DNA from 4 places in the Paenibacillus sp. RUD330 genome. Region 3 is predicted to be linked to each of the others. Evidence: riboswitches for the same ligand, from Rfam matches in the RefSeq annotation. Region 3 holds a riboswitch; each other region holds the start of a gene.
The links. A riboswitch is a leader RNA that binds a small molecule or an ion and turns the genes downstream of it on or off. The one in region 3 is predicted to bind cyclic di-AMP.
Positions count from the first base shown of each region.

Region 1: it holds a riboswitch for cyclic di-AMP, as region 3 does, so the genes downstream of both, CIC07_RS00140 (resuscitation-promoting factor) here and CIC07_RS01060 (C40 family peptidase) in region 3, are expected to answer to the same signal.
Region 2: it holds a riboswitch for cyclic di-AMP, as region 3 does, so the genes downstream of both, CIC07_RS16410 (C40 family peptidase) here and CIC07_RS01060 (C40 family peptidase) in region 3, are expected to answer to the same signal.
Region 4: it holds a riboswitch for cyclic di-AMP, as region 3 does, so the genes downstream of both, CIC07_RS19280 (TrkH family potassium uptake protein) here and CIC07_RS01060 (C40 family peptidase) in region 3, are expected to answer to the same signal.

Region 1 covers NZ_CP022655.2:25,119-32,472, reverse strand. Annotated here, with positions in the region: gene yabG (sporulation peptidase YabG) at 1-483, opposite strand, end outside; gene rsmA (16S rRNA (adenine(1518)-N(6)/adenine(1519)-N(6))-dimethyltransferase RsmA) at 654-1,526, opposite strand; gene rnmV (ribonuclease M5) at 1,507-2,070, opposite strand; gene CIC07_RS00140 (resuscitation-promoting factor) at 2,287-3,438, opposite strand; cyclic di-AMP (ydaO/yuaA leader) riboswitch at 3,680-3,903, opposite strand; gene CIC07_RS00135 (TatD family hydrolase) at 4,085-4,858, opposite strand; gene CIC07_RS00130 (HD domain-containing protein) at 4,884-6,188, opposite strand; gene CIC07_RS00125 (AbrB/MazE/SpoVT family DNA-binding domain-containing protein) at 6,450-6,704, shown strand; gene rsmI (16S rRNA (cytidine(1402)-2'-O)-methyltransferase) at 6,909-7,354, opposite strand, start outside.
Region 2 covers NZ_CP022655.2:3,614,303-3,621,656, forward strand. Annotated here, with positions in the region: gene CIC07_RS16395 (ABC transporter permease) at 1-330, opposite strand, end outside; gene CIC07_RS16400 (quaternary amine ABC transporter ATP-binding protein) at 308-1,525, opposite strand; gene CIC07_RS16405 (GbsR/MarR family transcriptional regulator) at 1,767-2,336, shown strand; gene CIC07_RS16410 (C40 family peptidase) at 2,466-2,957, opposite strand; cyclic di-AMP (ydaO/yuaA leader) riboswitch at 2,961-3,094, opposite strand; gene CIC07_RS16415 (glycosyl hydrolase family 18 protein) at 3,728-5,074, shown strand; gene CIC07_RS16420 (CBS domain-containing protein) at 5,165-5,620, opposite strand; gene CIC07_RS16425 (MarR family winged helix-turn-helix transcriptional regulator) at 5,800-6,249, shown strand; gene CIC07_RS16430 (ArsR/SmtB family transcription factor) at 6,421-6,711, shown strand; gene CIC07_RS16435 (DsrE/DsrF/DrsH-like family protein) at 6,711-7,354, shown strand, end outside.
Region 3 covers NZ_CP022655.2:229,018-236,371, forward strand. Annotated here, with positions in the region: gene CIC07_RS25155 (hypothetical protein) at 1-24, opposite strand, end outside; gene CIC07_RS01050 (alkaline phosphatase) at 21-2,081, opposite strand; gene CIC07_RS01055 (M15 family metallopeptidase) at 2,232-2,744, opposite strand; gene CIC07_RS01060 (C40 family peptidase) at 3,130-3,633, opposite strand; cyclic di-AMP (ydaO/yuaA leader) riboswitch at 3,639-3,802, opposite strand; gene CIC07_RS01065 (hypothetical protein) at 4,043-4,282, opposite strand; gene CIC07_RS01070 (hypothetical protein) at 4,629-5,459, opposite strand; gene CIC07_RS01075 (M1 family metallopeptidase) at 5,487-7,354, opposite strand, start outside.
Region 4 covers NZ_CP022655.2:4,205,170-4,212,523, forward strand. Annotated here, with positions in the region: gene sdhA (succinate dehydrogenase flavoprotein subunit) at 1-873, opposite strand, end outside; gene CIC07_RS19265 (succinate dehydrogenase cytochrome b558 subunit) at 902-1,567, opposite strand; gene CIC07_RS19270 (LysR family transcriptional regulator) at 1,904-2,878, shown strand; gene CIC07_RS19275 (potassium channel family protein) at 2,966-3,643, opposite strand; gene CIC07_RS19280 (TrkH family potassium uptake protein) at 3,665-5,017, opposite strand; cyclic di-AMP (ydaO/yuaA leader) riboswitch at 5,136-5,303, opposite strand; gene CIC07_RS19285 (CPBP family intramembrane glutamic endopeptidase) at 5,541-7,178, shown strand; gene CIC07_RS19290 (VanZ family protein) at 7,247-7,354, opposite strand, start outside.

The sequences.
Region 1 (7,354 bases), 200 kb from region 3:
ATGGCCGGTAATGACGACGACATCCGGCTTCACCTGCGGCAGCAGATGGTACAGCAGATCCGCCATCTGAGCTTCGCCGACATGAAGGCCTTGAGCCGGCACCTTCATCTGATTGTACAGCTGCATGCTTTTGCGCATATAGTTGGCGTCGCCGTCCAGATGCAGAACTTTGCCGGGCAGATCGAAATATGCCTGTGCGGAAGCATTGGAGTCTCCGGGACGGAAGTCCATCTCGTGATGGACGGACTGATCGATCAGCTCTTGGCTCATTCGCTGATTGGACGCCTTCACCTTGCTTCGGACCGACTTCGTGACGCCCAGCTCCTCCGGATCGGCCACCTTCGTCAGGTCGCCGAGCGGCGCGTCGGCGAGCAGACGGTAATCCGCTCCCTTCAAAATGGCGGTATCCCCGCGGACAGCTTCGATGCGGAACAATACATCCCCGCCGTAGGAGCGCCGAACGACAAAATCCCCTTGATTCATTAGGCCCATCACCTCTGCCTTATGGTATGGGCATAGGCCGCCGGAGGTGACAACGGGTTTTCGGCGCTGCGGCGCTGGCGCTGGCTCCCGGCACAAAAAGCCCTCCATGAAAGGATCCGACCGGATCCTCATGAAGAGCTTCGCTTTGACGAAGCAGCGCTGCCGGGTTGTCAGCCCTTGAGGCCATGTGTTTCAAGCGCCGCCGTCAGAGAGGCGTATTCCTGCAGCGACAGCGTCTCGCCCCGCCGCACGGGATCGATACCCGTCGATTCGAGGATGCGGGTAAGCTCCTCCCGCTTGTCCTTGCCGAGCCAGGAGGACAGATTGTTGTGGATCGTCTTGCGGCGCTGCGCGAAGCAGGCCTGAACCGTGCGAAAGAAGAAATCCTCGTCCGCCACGTCGACGGCAGGCTTGTCCCGCATCGCCAGCTTGATGACGGCCGAGTCGACGTTCGGCTGCGGAATGAACACCGTATGAGGCACGATGCAGACAAGCTCCGGCACCGCGTAATACTGGACGGCCACGCTGAGGCTGCCATAGGCCTTCGTGCCGGGCTTGGCCGCCATCCGCTCGGCGACTTCCTTCTGGATCATGACGACGATGTTCTCCAGCGGCAGCCGCTCCTCCAGAAGCTTCATCAGGATCGGAGTCGTCACGTAATAAGGCAGATTGGCCACGACGCTGACGCCGCTCACCTCGCCGAACTGCTCCTTGAACAGCGCCTGCAGGTCGATCTCCAGCACGTCGCCGTGAACGATACGCACATTCTCGTCGGCTTCCAGCACCTCCTGAAGAATCGGGATGAGCCGCCGGTCGATCTCGACCGCTGCCACCTTGCCCGCTTCCCTGGCGAGCTGCTGGGTCAAGGCACCGATGCCGGGACCGATCTCCAGCGCCCCTTTGGTTGCGTCCAGTCCGGCCGCGGCTACGATCTTGTTCAGAATATTGGGGTCGATCAGGAAGTTCTGCCCCAGGCTCTTCTTGAAGGAGAAACCATGCCTCTCGATGATTTCCTTCGTTCTTCTAGGTGTCGCTACGTCCATGGGCGATCTCCTCCTCCATCTGCCGCAAGGCTTGTCCGAATTCTTCCTTCGTGATCTGAAAGCTGGCGCAGCGCTTCAGGAACTGCTTGCCGTTGCAATAGCCGATGCCCAGCCGGTTGCCCATGAGCAGTCGACGCCGGGCCGCATCTCCATGCACCAGCAGACCGGCTTCCAGCAGATCGCTGTTCGAGATTTCCGCCTTCTCCGGATCTCCCTCCGTCCGAACGGACGCCAACGCTCTTCTGACCGCTTCGGGGGAAGCGTTCTCCACGCCGATGTCGCCTTTGCGCAAGGCGTCCTCCTGCGGCAGAAAGGCATGCTTGCAGCCGGGCACCCGCTGCGAGACGATTTTGCGTATTCTCTCTCCTGCGTGGTCGGGGTCGGTGAAGATGATGACTCCCCGACGCTGCATGGCGAGCTCGATCCGGCGCAGCACTTCCTCGCCGATCGCCGAGCCGTTCGTTTCGATCGTGTCGGCTTCCACGGCGCGCCGAATCGCTGCCGTGTCGTCCTTGCCCTCCACGACGATAATTTCTTTGATCAAGGCCTTGTCTCCTTTAATTCAATACGCGTTTGAGGGGGTATAAAAAGAAAAAGAGGCTCGGGCCTCTTGAATGCCGGCCAGCCGAGATCCGGACTGCGGCCGGAAAAGGACGGCAGTCGTCCTAGCATGAGCCAAAAAAGCCCTCTCTAATCTCCTCATAGCCGGTAAACGTCCAAAACGGGACCGCCTCGTAAAGGCGGACCCGTATCGCTTGAATCAGCTCAGCTTCGGCTTGGTTGGTCCCAGCACGTATACGGTGTATCCGCGCTTCTTGCCGAACTGCTTCACGTAAGATTCACTCTCGTAGAACACGTCGATCTTCTTGCCGTTGATCGCGCTCCCCGTATCTTCTGCACGACGGAAGCCGATTCCTTCTATATATACCCACCATCCCATCGGGATGACATCCGGGTCGACTGCAATGGTGCGGCCTTCCGATACTTTTGCTCCGGAAGCGGTGATGCCGTAGCCGGCATCGCCTTTGGATTTGCCTGTCGAGGCAAAACCGGCGGTATAAGCCGTCAGGGTGACGTTGTTCAGCACTTTCTTGGCTTTGAGCGAGAGGCCTGATTTGGTGACGGATTGCGATGCCGAAGACGCTGCGCTGAGAGCGACAGCTTTAGGCTTCGGCTTTTCCTTGGTGCCGACCGCAACGATCTTGTTGACGGCGGGCTGTTCCATCGATTTGGCGAGCAGCGTCATGGATACCATCTTACCATCCTGGTATACCTTTTCGAAGGTTTTGACCAATTGGCCGTTCTGGCCGGCCTTCACCATTTTTAGCTGCCCCTTTTCCAAGGTAGCATCCTCTTTGCGGATGACGGTGAAAGGAATGTCGTGCTTTGTCGTGGTCGTATGCTTGTCGATTCGCAGCACCCGAATCGTCATGTTCGGTTTCAGCTGCGAGGAGGTGTCAGGGAGAATTTTGTCTTGCTCGCGAATCGGAATATTGGACTCTCCGATCGCGGCCTTCACGGTTTTTTCGGTCGTGTACACCGTCGTAGTCTTTCCGTCAGCCATAATCGTCACCGGCACAGCCTGATCGACAATGATCCGGTCCCCATCCTTGAGCGCCGCGCTCAGCGGAACTGAAATCTGGTCGTGCGGTCCGACAGTTATAGCTTGTTCATCCAGTAGGTGCTGCAGGACATCCTGCTTCGTGCTCAGGATCGTTTCCTGTCCGTTCAACACTACGGAGACGTTCTTCTCAGACGTTCCGTGCAACAACACCAAAAACATGAAAGTCATCGCGATTGAGATAATTAAGCTCAGTAGGATCAAACGCAGGTTTTCATGCTTCCATCGCCATTGGAAAGACTTGCTGGATGATCGTTGTACATGGGTGTCCTTTAAGGGAATTGCGCCCACTTCTTCGGTCCTCCTTACATAGCCCCGCCGCCTCGTGTTACGCATGACTATTTAAGACGCGACTATTAGGTTTTGTACGTGCCGAGCAGCACGCCTATCAACCTCTTGCTTCACCTCCACGGTTAACCCTATGTCGACGGTTTACGCAATATTCAAACAAAAAGAAGCCGTCGACAGAGGATCTGTATCGTGGCTTCCCGGGTTGGTCACGCTGAACACATGGAAAGTGGAGCACGAGGTTGATCTCTCTTATATGCGCTTACGAGGTTAGCTGACGGGTTCGGACAAGAGAGCTGCCCTATTCGCCTACTCGGCCTGCTCAAGGCCTTTTGGCGAAATTCACCCCTGGAAAAGGTCAGTTCGTCCATCCAGTCCGCTCCGGAAAATCATGTCATCCGGGACTGCATGGAATCGCTGCTTGGTTCCCCCGCTCTCCCTTGTGGGGAGATTAAGCGAATGATTAAAAAACTGCATCACTCAAAGCTCTGAGTTGAATCATACAGTTTCGGTCAACCGATTGTAAAGAAGAGATAAAAGACTCTTTCAGCCAAATTAGAGGAAAATCCGGCCGTTTTGGGCGGTTTGACAGAGCAGAAATATAATTTTTCTCAGCCAAGCACCTTTTTACAAGCTTTTTCGCCCGATTTTAAGAAAGCTGGAAACATTTTCTTGCATTTGCGGATGTGATGGAAACGATCTCATTCACATTTTTACCTTTTATTTCCGCCGCTGTCTCGGCAACCAATGCCACGAATGCGGACTCATTCCGCTTCCCTCGATGAGGATGAGGAGCCAGATAGGGGGAGTCCGTTTCGATCAGCAGACGGTCCAGGGGAACCTGCGCAAGAACCTCTTTCGGCACCCTGGCATTCTTGAAGGTCACCGGCCCGCCGAACGAAATATAGAAGTTCATGTCCAGACATTGCTTGGCGGTTTCCCAACTGCCGGAGAAGCAGTGCATGATGCCTCCGACCTCAGCCGCCTTCTCTTCCCGAAGGATGCGGACGACATCCTCATGGGCATCGCGATTATGAATGACGATCGGCTTGCCCGTACGCTTCGCGATGCGGATCTGTTCGCGGAATACCTGCTGCTGGACATCCTTTGGAGCGGTGTCCCAATAATAGTCCAATCCGATTTCCCCGATAGCGACGACCTTCGGATGCGCCATCAGCGCCTCCACCCGTTCGAGGTCCCCTTCCCTCACATCGGCGCTGTCCGTCGGGTGCCACCCGACAATGGCGTAGATGAACGGATATTTTTCGGCAAGTTCCAGCGTCGTCGGAATCGTCTCGCGGTTGAATCCGACATTGAACATCAGCTCTACCCCCGCGTCGCGGGCGCGCTGGATCACTTCCTCGCGGTCATTGTCGAATTTGGGGGCGTCCAGATGCGTGTGCGTGTCAATCAATCCTGCCATGTTTCGACTCCTTTCGAATTGCGGCCTACAGGCCAAGTCTTTCCCGAATTTCCGGCTCCATGCGATAGCTGAGCAGCGAAGCCGCTTCGGCATCGTAGAAGAGCCGGTATTGGCCGCGGTGCATGCCCGTTATCGACCTCACGACATCGGATTGCGCCGATATTTCCGTCAGCTGCATGGAGCTGTCAAGAAGCAGGATCGGAGGCTTGCCCCGGTTTCCTTCCTCCTGCTTGTCCATTCCCGAACGATACACATGATAGGGAAGATCGTAAGGAAAATCAATTTCCAGCTCGTAATCGCGGTTCATTCCAGCGGCGGCCAGCCGTTCGCAGAACAGCTGGGCGTCTGATTCATGTTCGCGGTCGAAGGTTATATACTTGTACAATTTGCGATTAAGGAATCGGGTGCATAAGGATGCCAGCAGCTTATCCTCCTCTTCGGTCCAAGCGGCAAAAGCCGTTTGGACAAGCGATTCGTCCAGCTTCAAATAAGAAGCCACATCCAGGTCCTGGCTGAACAGCCGCTTGATCGGCTCGGGAATCCAGGAGAAGGCATAGCCCGAACGGCATAATTCCTGGGCCCTCAGAAGAATTTTCCTCAGAACAATCTCCGAGCTGCGAGTAACCGGATGGAAATACACCTGCCAATACATCTGATATCGGCTCATCAGATAATCCTCGACCGCATGCATGCCGCTGTCCTTGACGACAATCCTGCCTTGGTGGGGGCGAAGCACGCGAAGAATCCGGTCCAGATCGAACGTACCGTAATTGACTCCGGTAAAGTAGGCATCCCGCAGCAGGTAATCCATGCGGTCCGCATCCATTTGGCTCGACACCAAATTAATGACGATCGGCTTCTCGTAGGTTTTCCGGATTACGGAGGCTACTTTGCCCGGAAATCCGGGCTCGACGGAACGCAGGAGCCGGTTCACTTCCGTATCTCCTTCTATAATAGAGCAGCTCCATTCCTCATGGTCGAATTCCATGATTTCTTCAATGGAATGGGAGAACGGCCCATGCCCGAGATCATGAAGCAAAGCCGCGCATAGGCTAAGAAGCTTCTCTTCCCTGGGCCAGTCGGGGTACTCGCTGCGTTCGAACTGCGAGATGATGCGCCGTGTCAGCTCATAGACGCCGAGCGAATGGCTGAAACGGCTGTGCTCCGCGCCATGGAAGGTGAGGAATGTGGTGCCAAGCTGGCGGATTCTTCTCAGCCTCTGAAATTCCGGCGTATCGATCAGGTCCCAAATCAGCTGATCCTGAACGTAAATATATTTGTGGACCGGATCCTTGAACACCTTTTCCTCTTCCAGCTTTGTCATCGTCATCCACCTTTCGTTCAAACTTTCGACAAAATAAACATGTTGTTTGTCGAATAGTGTCGTAATAAGATTTCCAATTTTTCTAGTCTTGTAGTAAGATAACTAGAGATTTAATCCCTTTCCTGTTCTAAAACCTTGAATTTATGTGCTAAAACCAGACTTTTTGATGGTTGACTGATTTGGGAATGGTTGGTATTATTAAAATCATAAAAAGTAGTTTTATGTCGAACGTTGACGAAATAAATCAAGAGAGGCTGGTCGCCCATTATGATGAAATCCACCGGTATTGTTCGGAAAGTTGACGAGCTTGGCCGCGTTGTTATTCCAATCGAGCTGCGCCGTACGCTTGGAATCGGCGAGAAAGACGCTCTGGAAATTTATGTAGACGGAGAACGCATCATGCTCAAGAAATACGAGCCGGCATGCATCTTCTGCGGCAACGCAGAGAACGTCGCCTACTTCAAAGGCAAAATCGTCTGCAATTCCTGTCTTTCCGAAATGCCTACCCCTGTGACAAAATAAGCATAATCAGTTATACTTAACTTTAGCAACTTTAACCAAGGTATTTCTAACCTTTTTATACTCCTACCTTGCCTTCCTGAGCTGGCGACAGCCCGGGAAGGTCCTTTTTTATTCCGGGCCGGCCTCTGTGCTTCCTCAGCCTTCCGCTTCATCTAAAGTTCGCTTTTTGCGATTCACTGTCACGAGGCTGGCCGACAAGCCGGCTTATTTGCGCATGAGCTCGTTGTACACATCCCGTTTCTGAAGCCCACGGTCCGCGGCGGTTTTCCGAATGGCTTCCTTTCTCGGCTCCCCTTGCTCTTCGTACTTGGATGCATGCTCTTCCAGGCTGAGTCCTTCCCACCAAGGCGGGCCTTGCTCCGCCGCTTGATCTTCATCCGCTCCCTCGACAACAAGACAGTATTCCCCGAGCGGCTCGTTCTCCTCCAACCATTGTTCGCATTCCGAGACGGTTCCCCGAACGGCTTCTTCATGCTTTTTGGTCAGCTCGCGAATCATCGCCATCCTTCTGTCGCCGAGCACGGCCCGAATTGCCGGCAGCGTTTTCGCCACCCGGTGGGGCGATTCATAGAACAGCAGCGTGCTGTCCAGCCGCTTCAGCCCGAGCAGCCAGTTTTCCAGCGATTTCTTGTCCCGGGGAGGAAAGCCGG
Region 2 (7,354 bases), 2.2 Mb from region 3:
TCCGATCGGCACGCCGAGCACGATGCTGACGATCGCCGATGTCAGCACGAGCGCCAGCGTATCCATCGTATGGTCCCAATAGCCGAGATTGTCGATCAGGAACAAGCCGACGAATGTGAACAGCGCCATCGGCCAGCGCATGATCCACCAGGCCAGCGCCGTAAACAGGACGATCAGCACGAGCGCAGGGGGAAGATGGAGCAGATAAGAGAAAAAGTCCACGACGCCTTCGATTCCGGCTGAAATCGGATCGAACAGGAAATTCATGTTCTCCTCGATGGAATCGACCATGCGGTCCACCCATTTATCAAGCGGTAGTTTCGGCAGCATCGACGCTCACCTCCCGTTCCGCGACATGTCCGGCAAGCGCTCCGAGCACCGCTCCGCGCACGATGACGCCGACGATCCGTCCCGCCTCGTTCACGACGGCGACCGGGTACTTGCTGGTGCCGCATATGTCGAACAGCTCGTGGAGCAGCATCTCCGGAGTGACGACCGGAGTATCACGGACGACGATCTCCTCCAGCGGCTGCCCGCGCCTCACCGCTTCCGACGCGTCGTCGGCGGTAATGACGCCGATCAGCTTGCGGCTGCGGTCGGTCACGAACAGATTGGAGATGCCGCTCTCGCGCATCAGCTGCAGGGCGACCCTGGCGCCGCGGTCGAGGCCGATCGTCTCGGGACGCAGCATCACATGGGAGGCGGTCAGCACCTTGGACAGATCCACGTCCTCGACGAACCTCTCCACATATTCGTTGGCAGGATTGACCATGATTTCTTCCGGCGTGCCGATCTGCACGATCGCTCCGTCCTTCATGAGCGCGATGCGGTCCCCGATCCGCAGCGCCTCATCCAGATCATGCGTAATGAACACGATCGTTTTTTTCATTTTCTCCTGAAGCTCCAGCAGTTCGTCCTGCATGTCCTTGCGGATGAGCGGATCGAGCGCGCTGAACGCTTCGTCCATCAGCAGGATCTCAGGGTCGTTCGCAAGCGCCCTTGCCAGTCCGACCCGCTGCTGCATGCCGCCGCTCAGCTGCTCGGGATAGCTGTCGGCCCTCTCTTCCAGCCCGACAAGCCGCAGCGCTTCCCTCGCTTTCGGCTCTCTTTCCTTTTTGGGCACCTTCTGGACCTCAAGCCCGTACTCCACGTTTTCAAGCAGCGTCCGATGCGGGAAGAGCGCGAATTTCTGGAAGACCATGCTGATCTTTTTCTGGCGCACCTTCCTCAGCTGCTCCGCATTCAGGCGGGTAATATCCTGTCCCGCGATGCGGATGGCGCCTCCCGTCGGCTCGATCAGCCTGTTCAGCAGACGCACGAGAGTCGATTTGCCGCTGCCGGACAATCCCATGATGACAAAGATTTCCCCAGGCTCGACGGCAAACTGGACCCGGTTGACCCCAACCGTATGCCTCGTTTCTTTAAAGATCCTGTCCTTGCTCCACCCTTCCTTCAGAAGCGGCAGAATTCGTTTTGGATCCTCGCCGAATATTTTCGTCACATCCGTGACTTCAATGATCGACAAGCGCTTCACCTCCTCATGGCCTCGCTTGCGGCCAACGCTCACTCGAACTAGTCTATCGAACAATTTAGGACACCGTCAACCGTTTTATCCGTATAATAAGTACGTACGGTTTTTTCTGTACATACTTTACATGCGAAATGCTCCCGTATCCTCTCACATGCTCGTTCATTAACCGCTTTACATTGCCGGAATTGTTTCTTACAATTACTTTGTCAGCCGAGAAGGCGATGAAGGAGCGGACATGATGACCAATGATTTCGCCGGCTTGGAGGCCGCGCAGGAGCAGGCAATCCAGAAGGCGCGCAAGCGCGTGATCGAGTCCATCGGCAAGAACATGGACCTGTACGGCATTACGCAATCGACAGGACTGCTGTATGGGCTCATGTTTTTCCAGGACAAGCCGATGAATCTCGACGAGATGGGCCAAGCGATGGAAATGAGCAAAACCAGCATGAGCACCGGTATCCGCACGCTGGTTGATTTGAATATGGTGAACAAGGTATGGGAGAAGGGATCGCGGAAGGACTTGTATGAGGTCGAGCGGGACTGGCACCAGACTTTCGCCGATTTTTTCGTCCTGAAGTGGAGAAAGGCCGTGGAGCTCAACCTGATGGCGCTCCGCCGCTCCAAGGCGGAGCTCGACAAGCTGGCGGAGAGCGGCGGCTCGGAAGCCATGCAAGTCCTGATCGGCGGCGATCTCGAGAAGATCCGCCAAGCGATCGACTATTATTTGTGGCTGGACCGGGTCATCGATCTGATGGAATCCGGCGAGATATTCAAGCATGTGCCGAAGGAAGAGCCTTCGGACTGAAGCCAAAAAGAAGCCTTCCCCCGCGGGAAGGCTTCTTTTTGGTCCTGCTGCTGAATTCGGCCGACTGCGCAAAAAAGAGAGACAGGCGGCTCATGCCGCCTGTCTCTCTTCATCCTACACTACCGCCCGTCATTCTCCGGCGTCGTCGGCCGTTTCTTCCTCTTCGCTCACCATCTTGCTGTAATCCTCGCCCGTCGCGACGCGGCGCGCCGTAACGTAGCGCTTGGCATAGTAGGCATCGTCCAGATCCGTGTAACGGACGCCCTTGCTCGAGGAGTGGGCGAACTTGCCGTCTCCGACATAGATGCCGGCATGCGAGATGCCGCGGCCGCTGGTGTTGAAGAAGACGAGATCCCCCGGACGAAGATCATCCTTGTCCACCTTCGTGCCGGCCTTGGCCTGGGACTGGGAGGAGCGCGGCAGCTTCACGTCGAACTGACCGAAAATATAGCGGACGAATCCCGAGCAGTCGAACCCTGCCGTAGTCGTGCCTCCATACTTGTAGGGAGTGCCGAGAACCTTGCCGATGGATGACTTCAACTCGGTGCTCGCGAATACGCTGGATGATGCGAACACGGCAATAAGAATGAAAGCGGTGATGGACATGATGACTTTCTTCACAGATGGTTCTCCCTCCGGTGCCTACGAAGTTAGCTGATGGGTTCGGTAGAAGGTTCCCTAGAATTCTCTCTTGCAGAATTCATTCACCCCGATTGGTTCCCCCGTTTTTCTTAACGAAAATTCGGCATTTATTTGTTTCAAGCCTGTTTGCTAATGGTTAATATTCGTAGTTTCTTGTCGAACTCCTCCCTTTGGATTATTAGAAGTCTTTCATAATTGGTAGGCTTGCAGAACTATGCATAGTATTCCAGACTATGAAAAGCCTCCAGCATTGGCACGGCTTTAGTTGCATATCCCTATAATTCTACGAAAAGTGGATAATCTGTTCGGCACCATGAACGGCGCCAAATAATCAAAGCCTGGCACCAGGATGGCCCCGAGCCTTCAAGAATAGCTGTTTTGTCGAATTGCGTTGTGAATGACGCCGACTCTTTCTTGGCTCGATGTTCTCCAGCTCCCCTCCACGCCGATCCTGCTCAATATCTTTTCCAAGATGACGATTGCCGGATAGCGGACGAGGCGAAGGGAATAGGATTGCGCCCGCCCCCTCCCCTGCACGGCATGAATAGTCCCTTTTCCTTGATCCTCTCCAGGCCTCTATTCCCATTTGCTAGAAATTTCTCCCTGTCTCCATCCAATTTTCCCCTTTTATCGATAAGCACTTTCATTGATAATGAAAGTGCTTTCAATAGATTCGACAAAAGGAGGCCGGATATTCCCTCTCATTCCTGCTTCGCCCCTATCATTCCATCCTTCAGGAGGTATCGTTCATGTTCAAACCGAACCGCCGCATCGCCGCTTCCGCGCTGAGAGTCTTGATGCTTGCCGTGCTGCTTGCCTTCTCGCTCATTCCGCAAGGCGTCGCCGTCCAGAAGGCCAGCGCTGCGGATGCATGCAGCGGAATCGCTGCCTGGAGCTCGTCATCCATCTATACCGTCGGGCAGAAGGCGGTCTACTCCGGCACGCTGTACGAAGCCAAATGGTGGACGCAAGGCGAGCGTCCGGATCTCGCCGGAGAATGGGGAGCTTGGAAAGTGCTGTCCGTCTGCTCGGCATCCCCTACGCCGACTCCGACAGTAACGCCTGCTCCTTCGGCAACGCCTAAGCCTAGCGCCACGCCGACACCGACGCCGGTGCCGACCAAAACGCCGACGCCGACGGCCACTCCTGCGCCTGCCGGAAAAATCATCGGCGCCTATGTAGCCGACTGGCATTTCCCCGTCATCAGCACCGTGCCGGCCGAGAAGCTGACGCATGTGTTCTACGCCTTCGCCGACGCGACCTCTACCGGTGTCGGCGGAGGGGATGCCGGCAAGCTGTCGCAGCTCGTCTCGCTAAAATCCAAAAATCCGAATCTCAAGGTTCTCGTCTCCGTCGGCGGCTGGGGCCGCTCCGCCAGCTTCCCGGCAGCGGCGGCTTCGGAAGCAAGCCGCACGGCGTTCGCCAACAGCGCCGTCTCCTATATCAGGGCCAATAAGCTGGACGGCATCGATATCGATTGGGAATATCCGGGCTCCGGCGACCGCGCGAACTATACGTTGTTCATCCAGAAGCTCCGTTCGGTTCTGGACGCGGCCAGCTCCGCCGATGGACGCTCCGCCAACAAATACCAGCTCACTGCCGCAGTCGGCGCCTCCGATTACGGTCTCGGCAACATCGATATCGCCGCCGTCATTCCTTCCTTCGATTTCCTCAATGTCATGACGTACGATCTGCAGAACGGAGCGAATACCCATCACACCGCTCTATACAACTCCTCGATGGCAAGCTTCAGCGTCGATTCCGCCGTCAAACTGCTGAAGAGCAAGGGCGCTCCGGCAGCGAAGCTCGTCGCCGGAGGCGCCTTTTACTCCCATGGCTCCGGCGACTACACCTATGATGAGCTCAAGGCGAGCTATATCAACAAGAACGGCTGGACTCGCCAGTGGGATTCCACCGCAAGGGCCCCGTACCTGACCAATTCCAGCGGCGGCTTCCTCAGCTACGACGATGCGGAATCGCTGACGGGAAAAGTGAATTACGCGAAATCCGGCGGCCTCGGCGGCATCATGTTCTGGGAGTACGGCCAGAACATGAACGGAGAGCTGCTGGAAGCCATCTATCAAGCGATGAAGTGATCCGCGGATCGCAGAACGAAGGAGAGCCCATGATGCCGGATCGGCATCATGGGCTCTTTTTTGGCCGGACAGCGCTTGCAGGCTGTTTTCTTACAGAAGAGACTGAAACGATTGCCGGATGACGTCGCCGCGGCTGATGATGCCCGCAAGGACGCCGCCCCGGTGGACCGGCAGCTTTTTGATCTGCTTCTTGCCCAGGATGGCGGCGATCTGCTCGATGTCGTCCTCCACGGAAGCGGTTACAACTTTTTTCTTGGCGATCGCCATGACGTTCAAAGGAAGCAGCCGCTTCAGCCTCTCCTCGTACTCGTCGTTGTCGCCATTCACGACGGCCGTGAAATAAAAGGCATCGACGACAATGTCTTCATGCTTGCCGATATATCGCATGATGTCTCCGTCGCTGACGTATCCGACGATAACGTTGCGCTCGTTGACGACGGGCAGGCCGCTGATGCGGTAAGCAAGAAATCTCTCGATGACATCCCTCACCGTATCGGTTTCCTTGACCTTATAAACCTTCGAGATCATAAAATCCTTGGCTTTCATCCTCATAACCCCTCGATACCGATTTGCGGATGCCTCAAACAAGTTGTATGATGAAAGTATATACTTGTATTATACAACTACTGGACATCCTGTCAATGGGTCATCCCTGCCGCCGAGAGTTCATGCAGCAGCGGGATGAGCTGCCCCGAACCTATGCCGAACGATAATGAGGAATTGCCATGAACGAACTTCCTTTCGAGCATATCGAGCTCGAGCTCTCCATCCTCGCCAGGCTCGTAGCCTCCGCCACGACCTACAGGAAGGAAGGAATGCTGGACCGCTCCGCTTATTTGCTCCTCCAGCAGATCTCATCGAGGAGATCGGCCGGCGTCAAGGCGCTCGCAGATGATTTCCGTCTGGACATATCCACCGTAAGCCGCCAATCGGCTGCCCTGGAGCAGAAGGGGTTGGCGTACCGGATTCCGAATCCCCAGGACGGCCGTTCCTATTCCCTCGAGCTGACGGAGGCCGGCGCCCTGGCCTTGGAGGCGAACCGCAAAGTCAGAGCCGACTATATCGCCGAGCTGCTGGCGGGATGGTCCGATGAGGAGCAGAAGCAGTTCGGCGCCCTCCTGGAGAAGTTCAACCGCGCCTGCCTGCAGGATCATCAAGCAGCTAGACAGCCTTGATCCTCCATGGGATTAAGGCTGCTTTCATTCCGGACGCCCAATGCCCCTGCCGGCAGAGAAAGGAACCGGACACATTTCCGGCATGAATTCCCCTCTCTTTCCTTGCCTTTTGTATCGCTATATTCTAATATTACGATACTATGACGGGAGGGGAGAATCAGCAGGATGGACATGAACATGAATGTGAAAGTTTACGAGCAGGCGGCCGAGCTGCTCAAGGCGCTTGCCCACCCGATCCGCCTCTGCATCGTCAGAGGACTGATCGGCAAGGGCTCCTGCAATGTTTCCTATATGCAGGAATGCCTCGGACTGCCGCAGTCGACCGTTTCCCAGCATCTGCAGAAGCTCCGCTCTGCCGGCATCGTCGTGACGAGCCGCAGCGGCCTTGAAGTCCATTATTCGGTGCCGGATGCCAAAGTCCATGCGCTTGTCCATATGATTACCGGAGAGGATGAAGCTTGATGCCTAGAAAAATACTGATCGTCGGCGGAGTCGCAGGAGGCGCTTCGGCTGCCGCGCGGCTGCGCAGGCTCGACGAGGAAGCCCATATCGTCATGTTCGAAAGGGATGCCTACATTTCATTCGCCAATTGCGGCCTGCCTTATTATATCGGGAATTCCATCAAGGACCGCTCCAAGCTGCTCGTCCAGACGCCGGAGGCGATGACGCGGCGCTTCGGGCTCGACATCCGCACCGGGAGCGAAGTGATCGGCCTCAATGCGGAAGCCAGGACCGTCACCGTAAGATCTGCCGCGGACGGGGTATATGAGGAAAGCTACGACGCCCTGATCCTGTCGCCCGGCGCGAAGCCGCTGAAGCCGGATATCCCAGGCATCGGCAATCCGAAGGTGCATACCCTGCGCAATATTCCCGACATGGACCGCATCAAGGAACAGGTCGGCCGGGACGGCGTACGCGCGGCCCTCGTTGTCGGAGGAGGATACATCGGCGTGGAAATGGCGGAGAATCTGCGAGAGCTCGGTCTCGATGTCACGCTCATCCAGTCCGGCAGCCAGATTCTCGCTCCGTTCGATCCGGAGATGGCCTCCGCGCTGGCCAGGGAAATGGAGCAGAGCGGCGTCACGCTGATCATGAACGATACGGT
Region 3 (7,354 bases):
GAGTGTTGCCGGACGGCTCCTCATTGGCCGAGGGAAGCCAGCAGCGAATCGCTGGTGACGATCAGCTTGCCGTTCTCGCTTTTGAACTTCAGCGGCACCGGCTTGTTGTTTTTCTTCGCAATGCCCTTGTCCATGTACAGCACGAGCTTGCTTGCTCCGGCGCTCACGAAGGTGACGTTTTTGGCGGCATCATAGGAGGTGCTGCCTCCGACGGACTTCAGGAAGCCGTCCAGCTCGATCCAGGTCTGCTTGTCCGGCTTGCTGCCGTCCAATCTCAGGCCGAGCGCCTGCGCCATCCCGAAGAATACCTCGGTATTGTCCAGCGTGCCTTTGAAATATTCGGAGCCCGGTCCGTGAGCCATCAGCGGCACGTCGTCGGCGGAGTGGACCTCGACGCTTTCGGATTTCGGCAGCGTGCCCGTATGGAGGTACTTGTCCTTGTCAGGGGCGTCCGGATTGGCCAGCGTTCCCGGATTCGCGATATAGGCATCTCCGGAGAGGACGGCCGGAGCCTGAGGAACGGAGCTGAACTTGTAATCCTCGTAATAGTCCGGCGTGGCGCCGAAGACGACGGCCAGCTTGCGGTCGACATCCGGCGTATCCGGGAAGCCGTCCTTGTCGGAGTCGGCGTACGTCGGGAATTTGGACTGCTCATAGGTGCGCACCGCTTCGCGTCCCGTTTTGCCGTCGCCTTCCCAATAGGTGCCGGCGATGCTGGCGGAGTGGGCATGGTCGGCCGTCGCCAGGACGAGGGTGTCGCCCGAGGCGTCCGCGTAACGGCGAGCCTCGCCGATGGCCTTGTCCATCTCGATCGTATCGTAGGCGGAGCGCTCCCAGTCCATCGTATGCAGCTGCTTGTCGATGCTGGCGCCTTCGACCATCAGGAAGAAGCCGTTTTCGTTCTTGCTGAGCACCTCGATCGCTTTCTTGGTCATGTCCCACAGATTCGGCTGGTCGGTGAACGACTTGAGCGCCGCCGTGTTTTTGGTCGAGCGGTCGTAGTAGACGTTCATGTCGCCGGTATGGAACAGGCCGAGCAGCTTGGCAGGCGTTCCGGAGCTTTTCAGTCCCGAGGCGCTGTCCACGAACTTGTAGCCGGCTTTCTCGAAGCCGCCGATGAGATCGTTCTCGTCCTTGCGCTTGGAGCCGGCAACGGATTTGGGGAGGAAATAGGCCGATCCCCCGCCCATGACGACTTCAGGCTGAAGCTTCAGCAGCATGTCGGCGATCTCCGGCTTGTCCGCGCGGCGGCGGGTATGGGAGACGACAGCGGCCGGCGTCGCGTCCTCGATCTCCGAGGTCGTGACGATGCCGACCGACATGCCGCGCGTGCGCTTCAGCATCTCGGCGAGCGTCTCGACCTGCGGATCGTCCAGCGAGCTTTCCGTATTGTCCGGATAGACGCCGAGGGCGTTCACCGCGGATTTGTGGCCGGTATTGTAGGCGCTGGCGCTGTTTGCCGAGTCGGTGACGATGGAATCCATGCCGGAGGTGGTGACGACGGCGCGCTGCTCCAGCTTGTCCATCTCCATGAGGCCGTTGTACTTGCCTTCGGTCAAGCCCTTGGACATCGCGCGGGCGATGGTGATGCTCGGCTGCGACATGCCGTCCCCGACGAAGAGGATGACGTTCTTCGCCTTCTTGCCGGCTGCGGAGGTGGTCACCGCTTGATAGGAGACCGTGCGGGACAAGGATCCGGCCGTCACCTTCACGGTGTAGGAGCCCGGCTTGTCCAGCGATACGCCGCGGATCATGAAGGAGGAGCTTGAGGCGGTGCTGGTCTTCTCGAAGCTTTTGCCGAAAAAGGCTTCCGCGCTTTTGCCGTTGACCTGAATGCTGACGGCCGAAGCGTCTCCGGTCCAGTCGTTCAATTCCACGCGGAAATCGAATTTGCCGCCCGCCAGGAACTTGGCATTATGGATTGGAGCCACGTAAATGGACGGCGCCGCTTTGGCCGTTGCGGCCGCTTCGGCTGCCGCCGCTGGAGCCGGAGCCAGCTCGGCCATTCCGATTCCTCCTGCTGCCATGACGCTCGCAAGCGCCGCCCCGAGAAGCATTTTACCTGCTTTTGCTTTCTTCATCTCCCCAAACCCCTCCGCTACTGAAATGAATGCTTCCACAGCGTAAGAGAGAATGATTAAGCAGGTGCTAACGATTTATGAATAATTGGTAAAATCAAGAAAACGCCTGCGAAGCCGCAAGGCGTTTTCATTCGGGCATCCATTCGGAGTCTACTTGTTCTCCTCGCCAGCCGTTCCGTCCTCCGGAGGGCGATTGCCGTTTTTCAGCTCCCAGATCGAATAGCCGAAGTCCATTTGCAGATGGGGATTGTCCGGGAACTGGGGCCAGTCGCCGCCCCATGTGAAGCCGAGACTCTTGGCGATCGCGACGACCTCCAGCCAGTCGGCCTTGCCGTTCTTGTTCCCGTCGTATTCCATATCCCAGATGATGTCGCCCGTCCGGTCCTTGAGAGCGAAGTCGATCGCCAGACCGTAGTTGTGGTAGGATTCTCCGCCGCGGGCATGGGTCACGATGGAGCCGCCGCCATCCCGGCCTTTGCTGTAGAGGACATCCTGCTCCGCCGAGCTGCGGAAGCCGTCCGTGATGACGACTTTGATGCCCTTGGCGGCGGCAAGCGAGATGAGCTCGTCCTTTTTCCGGTCGAGCACCGGATGCAGCTGCGTTACGGGAGGCACCTCCCGGTACAGTCCCGGAGGGACGACCCGGTCGAACAGGCGCGGCATTTCCAGCTTGAAGAGGGCGGCCGCCGCGAGGACGAGTCCCGCCGCCAGCAGCAGGCAGCCGAGGCCGTTTCTGCGCCGGGTCTGAGTCCGGCCTGCGGACTTGGGGCTGCGGCCCTTTTGTCCGCCCGTCAGGGGGCTTTGCTGCATGAAGATCTCCTTTGCTCGTTCGCTTTGTTCAAGCTTATACGAGCGGGGAGGACAAAAAGCTTCAGGAAACCGCTGATCGGCATGGAATCTGTTTCCAGTCGGTGCGGGCGGGGTAAGGAGCGGTAGGAGCGGGAGCATGCGGCAGCCGGGTCATGTCCAAAAGCAAACAAACCGCTGGCCGCCTTCCCGAAGGGTTGGCTGCTGCGGTTTGCGCAAGGGGATCCGGATTCAGGACAGGCTAGTCCACATCGGGACTGCCGTCGACCGTATCGGCTGGATCGTCGGCGTATTTCTCGTACTTGGTGTCGTCCATGATCCGGCGTGCGGACACGTAACGCTTTGTGTAGTAGGAATCGCTCAGGCTGCTGATCATGACGCCTTTGCTCGACGAGGAGTGGGCGAACTTGCCGTCCCCGACATAGATTCCGACATGCGAGACGCCGCGGCCGCTCGTATTGAAGAACACGAGGTCGCCCGCCTTGAGATCAGCCTTCGCGACTTTCTTGCCCAAGCCTGCTTGGGAAGAGGAGGAATGCGGCAGGGAGATCTTGAATTGCTTGAATACATAGGACGTGAATCCGGAGCAATCGAATCCGTTCGTCGTCGTTCCGGCCGTTTTGTACGGCGTTCCGATGAGATCGCTGATGACACCGTCCATTTTGGAATCAGCCGCTGCGCTGCCTACGCCTGCAGCGAACAGCAGAGAGATTCCGAGGATGAGGCTTGCTGCTTTCTTCTTCAAGCTTGAGTAGCTCCTTCCAGAGCCTACGAGGTTAGCTGTGGGGTTCGGTTGAAGGTTCCCTATGATTCCTGCGGCATGCGCGACAATAGCTGACGGACGCCCAAAATCAATTCACCCGGAAAGTGGTTCCCCCGTTTCCATGTTCAACGGAATTCGGCATTTTGAATGATACTGGAAGACATATTCTTGCTTTTCGCCCCTTCTCCTTCCGAAAACGACATTTTCTAATAATTCTCATGTTTCAAAAAGGCGAAGACAGCGTTTACATCGCTGTTGATAGGTGAGCTTCTCACCCTGCAGCGGATGAAAATGGCGACTCGTCCCGATTTCTGCGCCTTGGCCCGCAAGCCCCAAAAAAAGCCCCGCCTTCTCATGGAGAAGGCGGGGCTTGCTTGATTCCGCGGCCGGATCAAACGGTATAAAGGACGTCTTCCATCAGGGTCAGCAGCCGGGATCTCATGCCGACCAGCTTCATCAGGGCTTCCTCCTGCAGGCTGCCGGTATCCGGGCTGAGCAAGGCGTGCTCGCTGCTGATCGCCTCAAGGGCCTTGCCGGCGTTGGGATTCAGGTCGTAATGCTCAAAGCGGTAAAGCAGCTCGGCGGTGGATTGGTGGAGTTCTTCATAATATGCTTGAATTTGTTCGGTCATCGTTCGATTTTCCTCTCTGGTTTGGTTATTTTCTCTATTCTGCTGTTCGATGTATGGGGGCGGCCCCGAGAGAGCCGGCGATTGTGTGCGGCAACTTCGCTTACAGCATGCCCATTCGTTGTTTTCACTGCTTGCATCTGTCGATGTTCATCCGATCCGGCGCAGACAGCGGATGGGGAGCGGGAGCCCATCTGCCTGCCCGGGGACAGGAACCGATATGCGTGAGTCGAGCGGAAGCTTAGGGTGCCCGATTGCCTGAGAAGTTATTAAACCGGCAGACGCTTTTTGAAAACAAGTCGTAATTGTCAGAGAATTTTCACAATTGTACGATGGAATTATCGCTTTGTCAACTAATGTGACGCGAATCCTCCCAGCAAGCGTACTGTGATGTCAGCAGCCACAAGTCGAGCAGCGTGCGGACGAGATGATAGGCTTGCTGGATGACGAGGGCGGCCAATCCGGCCCATGCCATCGCTGCGGCGCTGAAGCCGGCCCCGATGATGCCGGAAAAGAGGAGCAGGATCAGGCTGAGGCCGGCCATCGGGAGCAGCCGTCTGCAGGCAGCCGATAGGGACGCCGAGACTTTGAGCCTGGATACCGCTCCGAACTGGAGGGAGAGGCTGAGCAGATGCAGAACTCCGATCCACAGCAGCCACGCTGCCGCCCAAGGCAAGATGCTGACGGCTATTTCCTGCAGGGAGGATCCGTTCTTGACGACATCCCTTGCCCGGGAGCCCAGCCACCAGAGAGGAGCGGCGGCAAGAAGCGTTTCCGCCCAGTAGAGAAGCAGGACCGGCTTCCAAGCCTTTCGCATGCCCTGGAGGAATAACGTGCCGCCTTCATGTCCGGCCGCCGTATGGTGGATGGAGTAGAACAGGCCGGCATTGATGAGCGGCGTGACGATCATGCGGGAGAGCAGAAGGGCGGCCAGCGTCCAAAGGACCGGCTGGGCGAGATCGGTCTTCATCAGCCGGAACTGGGCTTCCGCCCAGAACAGGGCGTCCGCCCCTTGAGAAGGCTCGTTCGCTCCGGGATACCGCCGAAGCAGCGGTCCGATAATGGAGTCGACATAGCGGTAGAGAAAAAATCCCCATAACAACCGGTACAGGAACAGGGCGACGGCCACAGCCAGATGCTTGACGGTCAGGCGCCACCCTTGCTTGAGATAAGTAGACACGTTTGAGACTCTCCTCTCTTCGGGCCGCTACCAGGCGAACGCTCCCGCAATCCATTCCAGCGCCTTCACGATGCCGAGGCTGATCCGGACCTCCTGCTTGCGGGGAGCTTCGGCTTTCAGGAAGTTGTTCATCTGCCGGTTGTCCAGCACGTTGGTCCGTTCCGGATCGACCGCGGCCCAGAGCAGCGGGGAGGGAGCGGTCAGCTTGTAGAGCATATCGGATTCCACCCCGTCCCAGGTGCGGGAGGCCGTAGAGCCGTCGGCGAACTTGAAGGTGACCGGAACCGGGCCGTAGACGCCGCCGCCGCGCTTGACGAGCACGTCGGACTCGTACATTTTGGAGGCGCCGGAGTCCGCCGCCTTCGAGACCCGGATGGAGGCGACCGAATAGTCGGCCATCTCGCCTCCGTACACGAACTGGCTGAAGTAGTCGTCCCAATTCTGCTTGCTGACCTGCTCGACGACTTTCTTGAAGTCCGCCGTGGTCGGATGCTTGAATTTATATTGGTTGAAATAGGTCCGCATGATCTTGTTCATGATGTTCGTGCCGACCCGGTTCTCGATGCCGGTCAGCACCAGCTTGGCGCGGCTGTAGACATTGTCCGCATACCGGCTGTGCGAGCCGAACGACCAGGAAAGCAGCTTGAGCGGGGCGGGATCGGTGACGTAGCTCGCTTCCAGCGCCGTGCGGGGCTCCACGCCGTATTCGCTTTCCATGACCTTGTCCTCGGAGTAGGAGGTGAACCCTTCGTCCAGCCAGGCTTCCTCGAACTCGTTGGAGGCGACCATTCCGTACCAGTACTGATGGCCGATTTCATGCACGACCGTCCGCTCCAGACTGTAGCCGGGATTGTCCGTCTCGGCGGCGAATGCGGTCACGAGCGTCGGATATTCCATGCCGCCGGCGCCATTGGCCCCTTTGGGAGGAACGACGATGGACAGGGTGCTGTACGGGTAGCTGCCGTACCACTGGGCGTATTTGGCCAGAGCCGACTTGGCTGCGTGCATGTAGCGTTCTTTCTGCTCCTTGTGCAGCGGATCGAGATAGAGCTTGATGCGGACTCCGGGAACGCCGGGAGCGGAGAAAGGCTCCTCGCTGTAAAGGAAGTCGGGGGAGGCGGACCAGCCGAAGTCATGCACGTCCTCGGCATAGAACGTATACTGCTGCCCGCCCTTGGCCGCTTCCAGCTTCGTCTGGACGCCTGTGGCGGCGACTTTGTAGCCGGCGGGAACCTCGATCTTGACGGAATACACGCCGAAGTCGCTGTAGAATTCCGAGTTGCCGTGATATTGGTGGACGTTCCAGCCTTCCGCGCTGCGCGTGCCGGTGCTGGTCGTGTTGTAGGCCGCGATCTTGGGGAACCACTGTCCCGCCATCGTGAAGTCTCCCGAATAGCCCATGCGGGCGAACACCTCGGGAAGCCCGACGGTGAAGCCGATCTGGAGCGTGACCTCCTCGCCCGGAGCGACCGGCTGCGGCAGCTTGAGCTTGGCCAGCGTGTAGTCGTCCTTGTTGCCGTCGTCGGGCTGGACATAGTGGATCCGAGGCAGCAGGCTTTCTCCGTCCTCCGTCTTGAAGGAGTCGAGGCGCATGTAGCCGGTGCTGCCTGCAGTCGCCTTGTCGTCCCGGAGCTTTCCGCCGGATTCCTTCATGAACGTGGTTTTATCCGACAAAAAGGCGTTCGGATACAGGTGGACATACATGTCCGATACGGTTTTCCGTCCCGGGTTCTTCCAGGTGACCGTCTCCGTCCCGGTCAGCGTGCGTCCGCTCAGCTTGACCTGGATCTGGTAGGTGGTCACTCTTCGGGACAGCGGCTCCGCTTCCGGCTCCGGGGCGGGAGAGCTCTCGGCCGCCGGCTCGACGCCGGGTTCATTTCCGGCAGCGGCATATG
Region 4 (7,354 bases), 1.6 Mb from region 3:
CTCGCGGGTCGCGATGTCGCGCGGCACGAGGTTGCCGTAAGCCGGGTATTTCTCCTCGAGGAAGTACCAAGGCTTGCCGTCCTTGTACGTCCAGATGCGGCCGCCTTCGCCGCGCGCCGATTCGGACATGAGGCGGTTTTTGTCGTCGCCCGGAATGGCCGTCGGGTGGATCTGGATCATCTCGCCGTTGGCGTAGTGGACGCCTTGCTGGTACACCGCGCTGGCTGCCGTGCCCGTATTGATGACCGAGTTGGTCGTCTTGCCGAAAATGATGCCGGGGCCGCCTGTCGCCAGGATGACCGCGTCGGCGCGGAAGGAATGGACCTCCATCGTGCGCAGGTCCTGGCCGGTGATGCCGCGGCAGACGCCGTCCTCGTCCACGACCGCTCCCATGAACTCGAAATGCTCATGCTTGCTGACGAGGCCGGCGGCCTCCCAGCGGCGCACTTGCTCGTCCAGCGCGTACAGCAGCTGCTGGCCTGTCGTCGCGCCGGCGAACGCCGTGCGGTGGTACTGCGTGCCGCCGAAGCGGCGGAAGTCCAGCAGGCCTTCCGGCGTGCGGCTGAACATGACGCCCATCCGGTCCATCAGGTGGATGATGCCGGGCGCCGCTTCGCACATCGCCTTGACAGGCGGCTGGTTGGCGAGGAAGTCGCCTCCGTAGACGGTGTCGTCGAAGTGCTCCCAAGGGGAGTCCCCTTCGCCCTTTGTATTGACGGCCCCGTTGATGCCGCCTTGCGCGCACACGGAGTGGGAGCGCTTGACCGGCACGAGCGAGAACAGGTTGACGTGCACGCCCGCCTCGGCCGCCTTGATTGTAGCCATCAGGCCGGCGAGTCCGCCGCCGACGACGATAATGTTGTTTTTAGCCATGACTATGAGGTCCTCCTTGTCTGTCGTATTAACCGATCCAGGTACGTACGGCGGATGCCGATTCGGCGAAGTCGCTGCCCGTGAAGGCCACGATGGAAAGCAGGAACAGAGCCGATACGATCACGAACACGCCCATCCAGATATAGGCCGAGACGCGTTGCGCGCGCGGGCCGACCGTGATGCCCCAGCTGACGAGGAACGACCACATGCCGTTCGCGAAGTGGAAGACAGCGGAGAGGACACCGATGGCATAGAGCACGATGTAGACCGGATTCGTGAAGATCTCGTGCATCCGTGCGCCGAGCTCCTCATGCGTCAGGTTGCCGAGGGCGACCTGGAATCGGGTCTCGAAGACATGCCAGATGACGAAGATGAACGTGATCACGCCAGTGACGCGCTGCGCCGTGAACGCCCAGTTGCGCCCGTACTTGAAGCGGGAGTTGTTCCAGTTCGATTGGTAGGCGACATACAAGCCGTATACTCCATGGAAGAGGAGCGGCAGGAATATGCCGAAGATCTCCAGGAAGAGAACAAGGGGCAGTCCGTTCAGGAAGCCGACGCTGTCGTTAAAGCCCTCAGGTCCGTCTTCGAACGCCGAGTAGTTGGTGATGGCATGCTCAACGAGGAACAGGCCGAGCGGAATCACCCCGAGCAGCGAGTGAATCTTGCGCGTTAAGTACGAGTTACCATTCATAAATAAAGCGTTCTCCTTTCCAGCCGTTTGATTTCCAGTCATCATCGGTCGAATTTTGTGCAAACCTTATCCATTTTACAGCCCGTGCATGGGAGCGTCAACAAATCCCGACAGCTTTCCCCTGCTTTTTCCGGTCACAGTTTAGCCACAGTTTCCATCGTACTCTTTTTTTCCTTATAAAGATATTGTTTATTCCTTATACAATGTTATAACCTATTTGCATAAGAGCTGAAGCCATGAGGCGGCAGCTCCCCTTGGGGAAGCTGCCGGCATCCGGAAGATCCCGGTTGCTGTCTGCTCGACCATTCTCTTCGGAAGGAACGGAGGCTGCCGGAAATGCTCAACGAAGATCTCAACGTATTCGCCGCCGTAGTCGAGCAGTCCAGCATGAACAAAGCCTCGGCGCTGCTCAACCTGTCCCAGCCGGCGCTGTCGCGGAAGATCGCCAAGCTCGAGCAGGAGCTCGGCGCGCAGCTGTTCCGCCGCGTCGGACGGAGGCTGGAGCTGACGCGCATCGGCGAGCTGACCTACGACTACGCGCTCCAGGCCCGCCAGCTGCACCGCAAATATATGAGCACCTTGGGCGAGTTCAAGCAGACTCATCGCTCCAGCCTGACGATCGGGGCCAGCCTGACGACACTGCAGACGACGCTGCCGGATCTCATCCAGGCGCTGACCGCCAGCCATCCCGAGATCGACATCAAGGCCGTCACGGGCAAGACCCATGAGATCGTATCGTTCGTCCGGGACAAAAAAATCGATCTCGGCCTGGTGGCATCCGTCATCGACGACCCGCAGCTGCACTGCGTCCCTCTGTTCGACGACCATCTGGAGCTGGTGCTTCCCCGCTGCCATCTGCTCACCGAGAACGGCAAGCTGGCGATCCGGACGCTCAGCGGGCTGCCGATGATCCTCTTCTCCAAAGGAACCTGGTACCGGAACCTGACCGACGAGCTGTTTGACACCCACAGGCTGCATCCCGACGTCAAAATGGAAATCGATTCGTTCGAAGCTATCCTGAGGCTGCTCCACACATGCGGAGCCGCGACGCTGCTGCCGCATTCCTATATCCGGCAGCAGATGCTGGCGGACAACGACCTCATGGTCGTCCCTGTGCTGGAGCTGGAGCAGACCAAGCGGACCACCTCGCTCATCCACGGCGATCCGGCCCGGCTCGAGCCTGCGGTCAGAGACTGGATCCGCGAGGCGGCCGCGAACTACTTCCGCCGCTCGGCTTCGCCGGTGGCAAGCTTGAAGGCCATGCAGCAGAGGGCCGCTGAAACCAAACAGGCAGGAGTCCGCGTCGACTGACGCGCCTCCTGCCTTTCTTTCTATGCGTATGCCTGGAGCGGGCCGCCCCAACGCCGGCCGGCCCGCCCATCGCCTCCACGGCTGTTGTCAGCCGCGGCTCACCGCGTTTTCAAACTGCTCGATGCCCTCGTTCGTTCCGATGACGACCATGACATCCTTCTCTTCCAGGACGGAATCCGCCTGGGGAGCGATGATGATGCCCTTGGGCTTGTTGATGGCAACGATGCTGCAGCCGTAGCGCTGGCGGGTGTCGATCTCGGACAGCGCCTTGCCGTTGAGGCAGCCCGGAACAGCCAGCTCCGCGACGGCGTATTCGGACGACAGCTCAATATAGTCGAGCAGATTGGGCGATACGAGCTGATGGGCGACCCTGATGCCCATATCCCGCTCCGGATAGATGACCCTGTCGACGCCAAGCTTGTCCAGCACCCGGCCGTGCAGCTCCGACACCGCCTTCACGACGACCTTGCCGACTCCGGAATCCTTGACCAGAATCGCCGCCATGATGCTCGACTGGATGTCTCCCCCGATGGCCACGATGCAGCAGTCGAAGTTGCGGATCCCGATCGCTCGCAGCGCATCCTCGTCCGTCGCGTCGGCGCACAGCGTATGGGTGAGCACGGCGCTCATATCGTCCACCAGCTCCTCGCTGCGATCGATGCCGAGCACCTCGTAGCCGAGCTGCATGAGCTCCTTGGCCAGGCTGGAGCCGAATCGCCCCAGTCCGATGACGCAGTATTGCTCTCCTTTTGAACCCTTTCCCATTGTGTCTCTTTATTTCCTTTCCTATCCGATGATAATCTTGCCTTCTGGATTTTTATATAATTCCTTGCCTTGCTTCGGTCTCAGCGCGTAGGCCATCGTCAGCGGCCCGAGCCTGCCGGCGAACATCGTCAGGCTGAGCAGCAGCTTGCTGACATCCTTGAGGCTGGTCGTGATGCCCGTGCTGAGCCCGACGGTGCCGAATGCCGATACCGTCTCGAACAGGATCCGCAGGAAATCGCGGTCCTCGACAGTGCAGAGCACCATCGTCACGACGAGCACGAGCGCAAGCGACAGCATCGTGATCGTCAGAGCCTTCATGATGCGCTCCTTGGCCAGCCGGTAGCGGAAGAGGACGATGTCCTCCCTGCCGCGGATCATCGCGCCCATCGCGGCGACGAGCGTCATGAACGTCGTCGTCTTGATGCCGCCGCCCGTCGAGCCCGGCGAGGCCCCGATGAACATGAGGATGATCATGAAGAACAGGCTCGCCTGGCGCATGGCCCCGATATCGAGCGTGTTGGCCCCCGCCGTGCGCGTCGTGACGGATTGGAAGAAGGCCGAGAGCACCTTGCCTCCGAAGCCGAGCGGCTCCATAGTCTTGGCGTTGGAATATTCGAAGATGAAGATGACGACCGCTCCGATGACGATCAGGCTGCCCGTGGCCAGCAGGACCACTTTGGAATGGAGGGAGAACCTGCGGTTTGTCCTCCATTCCATCAGATCGGACAGCACGATGAATCCTAGGCCGCCGGTAACGATAAGCACCATCGTCACGATATTGACGAGCGGATCCGACACATAGCCGGTAAGGCTCCGATAGTCGCCGAAGATGTCGAAGCCGGCGTTGTTGAACATGGATATGCCGTGGAAGATGCCGAAGTACACGGCGCGGCCGAGCGGCATGTCCGCCGCGAAGCGGATCGCGTACAGCAGCGCTCCCGCCGCCTCGACGACGAGGGAATACAGCAGCACCTTGCGGATCAGCCGGACGATTCCCTCCATGGAGCTCTGGTTCATCGCTTCCTGCAGCAGCAGCCGGTCCTTGAGCGAGATGCGCTTGCGCAGCACGAGGGCGAACAGCGTCGCCATCGTCATGAAGCCGAGGCCGCCGACCTGAATCAGCATCAGAATGATGATCTGGCCTGCCACCGAATAATGGGTGCCGGTATCCACGACGACGAGGCCTGTGACGCAGGCCGCCGAAGTAGCGGTGAACAGGGCGTCGATCCACCTCGTGCCCTCTCCGCCGGCTGTCGCGAACGGCTGCATCAGCAGCAGCGAGCCGATGGCGATCATGACGGCGAAACCGGCGACGAGAATGCGCGGCGGCGACAATTTGAAAGCTTGCTTGAATACTGAAGACCATGATTGCATGCCCGCGACTCTCCTTTTGCCTCCATATCCCTGCCGTTCGCGAAGTCCTGGCATCATTCCCCGTCGCTTCAAAAAGCACAAAAAAAGCACTGGAAACCCAAGTGCCTGTGCGCCCTGCGAGTCCGGTCAAGCAGCCTCCGAGGTTAGCTGTCGGATTCGGGCATGACGGCTGCCCTATCCGCTCCCGGCAGGCTGCCGCCTGCGCCGGAACGGAATTCACCCCAAGCTGCGCCAGGCAGCTATATGGTTCCCCCGTATTCTTTTGGAAATTCGGCTGTTCTATATGGTCGGATTTGATTATATAGGATAGAGGACGGGTTACCAATGTCCCAATCCAAGCTTGCTGGGCGATATGGGACGGAAAAGAGTGCTGGGACAAGCGCAGCAAGGCGCAATCCTGCCCTTGCTCTTTCTTTTGCGCGAAATCTCGATCTCTCCCTGCCGCGGCATGGATAATTTGAAAGCCGCTGTGGTAAGGTTATAAAAGCTTGCCCTGCAGTCAGGCATCGTCAGGAGGACAATCATGAACAGCTCCGAGTTGGAGAAAAGCTATCGAAAGTATTTCTGGACGGGAATCATTGGAGCCGCCATCTTCCTGATTTTGCAGATTGTCCCATCCTTCGCGGGAGGGCTGTCGGGAGAGGAAGCCTCCGCAAAGCCTGTTCCCAAGGACGAGGCTCAGCAGGCAGCGATGGCTTTCGCCCGGCAGCTGACCGGCTCCGAGCCTCTCGCCGCTCATACGGTCCACCAATCCGACCGGGACATCACCGGTTACCTCAGCAAGGAAAAGCTGGCCAAAAAATTCGATGAAGGTCCCGGCAAGATCGTCCCGACCGATACGTGGCAGGTGTCTCTCTCCTTGCCCGAAGGGCAGATGTTCGTCGAGGTCGGCATGGCCAGCGGCCGGGTGATCGGCTGGAAGCAGGTGTTCAAGCCCTCTGCCGGAAAATCCTCGGACGTCCTTGCCCCCAGCGCCGAAGAGCTGGACCGTCTCGCCGTCAAGCAAGCCGCCGAGCTTGGCTACGGCAAGCTGGAGCGGATCGGAGAATCGGCGGGCTACAAGACGGTATATGCCGTGCAGGGAGGAGAGATCGGCCGAGCCCGCCTCACCATCGAGGCCGCTCCGCCATCCGCCGCCGCAGCGGAGCCTGGCGGCAAGACCGTCCTGGCGGAGTTCACGCCGCGATATGAAGTGCCCAAGGATTACCTCGCCTACACGGCGGATCAGGACCGGATCGCCTCCAGCCTGTCGCTGCTGGGCAATCTGCTGCCGAGCGGCATCCTGTTCATTCTCGCCGTCATCTATTCCATCGTCATGAGGAAGTACAGCTCCTTCCGACGCGGATGGGCGATCAGCCTCGTGTTCCTCGGCTTTTATGCCATCAACAACCTGAACATGCTCGACGGCCTCCGGGCCATGTATGGAGCGCGGCCCAACGCCGAGACCGTCGTCCAGGTCCAGCTCGTCATCACGATGGGCCTCACCTTCCTGCTCGCTTTATCCGCCTACTTCTCCCTCGTCGCGGGAGATGGACTATGGCGCGCGCAGGGCAGGCGGCTGTGGCTGACCTCCCGCGAGTCCCGCTTCGGAGAGACCGCTTGGAGCAGCATGAAGCTTGCCTATGTGCTCGGCTTCATCCTTCTCGGCCTGCAGACCGTTATCCTGATCGGCCTGTCGGCATTCACCGGAGCCTGGTCGACCAGCGACGTGACCCAGTCGCCTTACAACCTGGCCGCTCCGCTGCTGATGCCGCTGCTGGCGTGGTGCGCGGCCATCCAGGAGGAAGCCGTATACCGGCTGTTCGGCATCGGCCTGCTGATGAAGTGGCTGAAAAACCCGTTTGTCGCCTGTCTCATCCCTACGGTCATCTGGGCGCTCGGACATGTGACCTATCCGATCTACCCGTCTACGACGAGGCTGATCGAACTGACGATTCTCGGCCTTCTGTTCGGATACATCTTCCTTCGGTTCGGATTTTTCACGGCGGTATTCGCCCATGCCATCATGGACTCCGTGCTGATGTCGGTCTCGCTCTTCCTGATCGGAGGAGGCGCCAATATCCTTGCGGGCGTCGTCTATATCGTCGCTCCTGCCGGCGTCGCCTGGGCGATGAAAGGGTACGGCTCGCGGCGGAGCGCCGTCCCGATAGCGCCCGGTTAGGCTCCTGTTGTCGACGCTGCAGAACAAAAAGCAGGGAATCTACGGATTCTCTGCTTTTTTCTTTGGGCTCACACCCGGTTGACGGCGTACAGGATGAGGGACAGGATCAGCACCGGCACGCCGACTCCGGCCGACAAAAGGGACAGAAAGAGCTTGACCCGCTCCTGCTTCCTCAA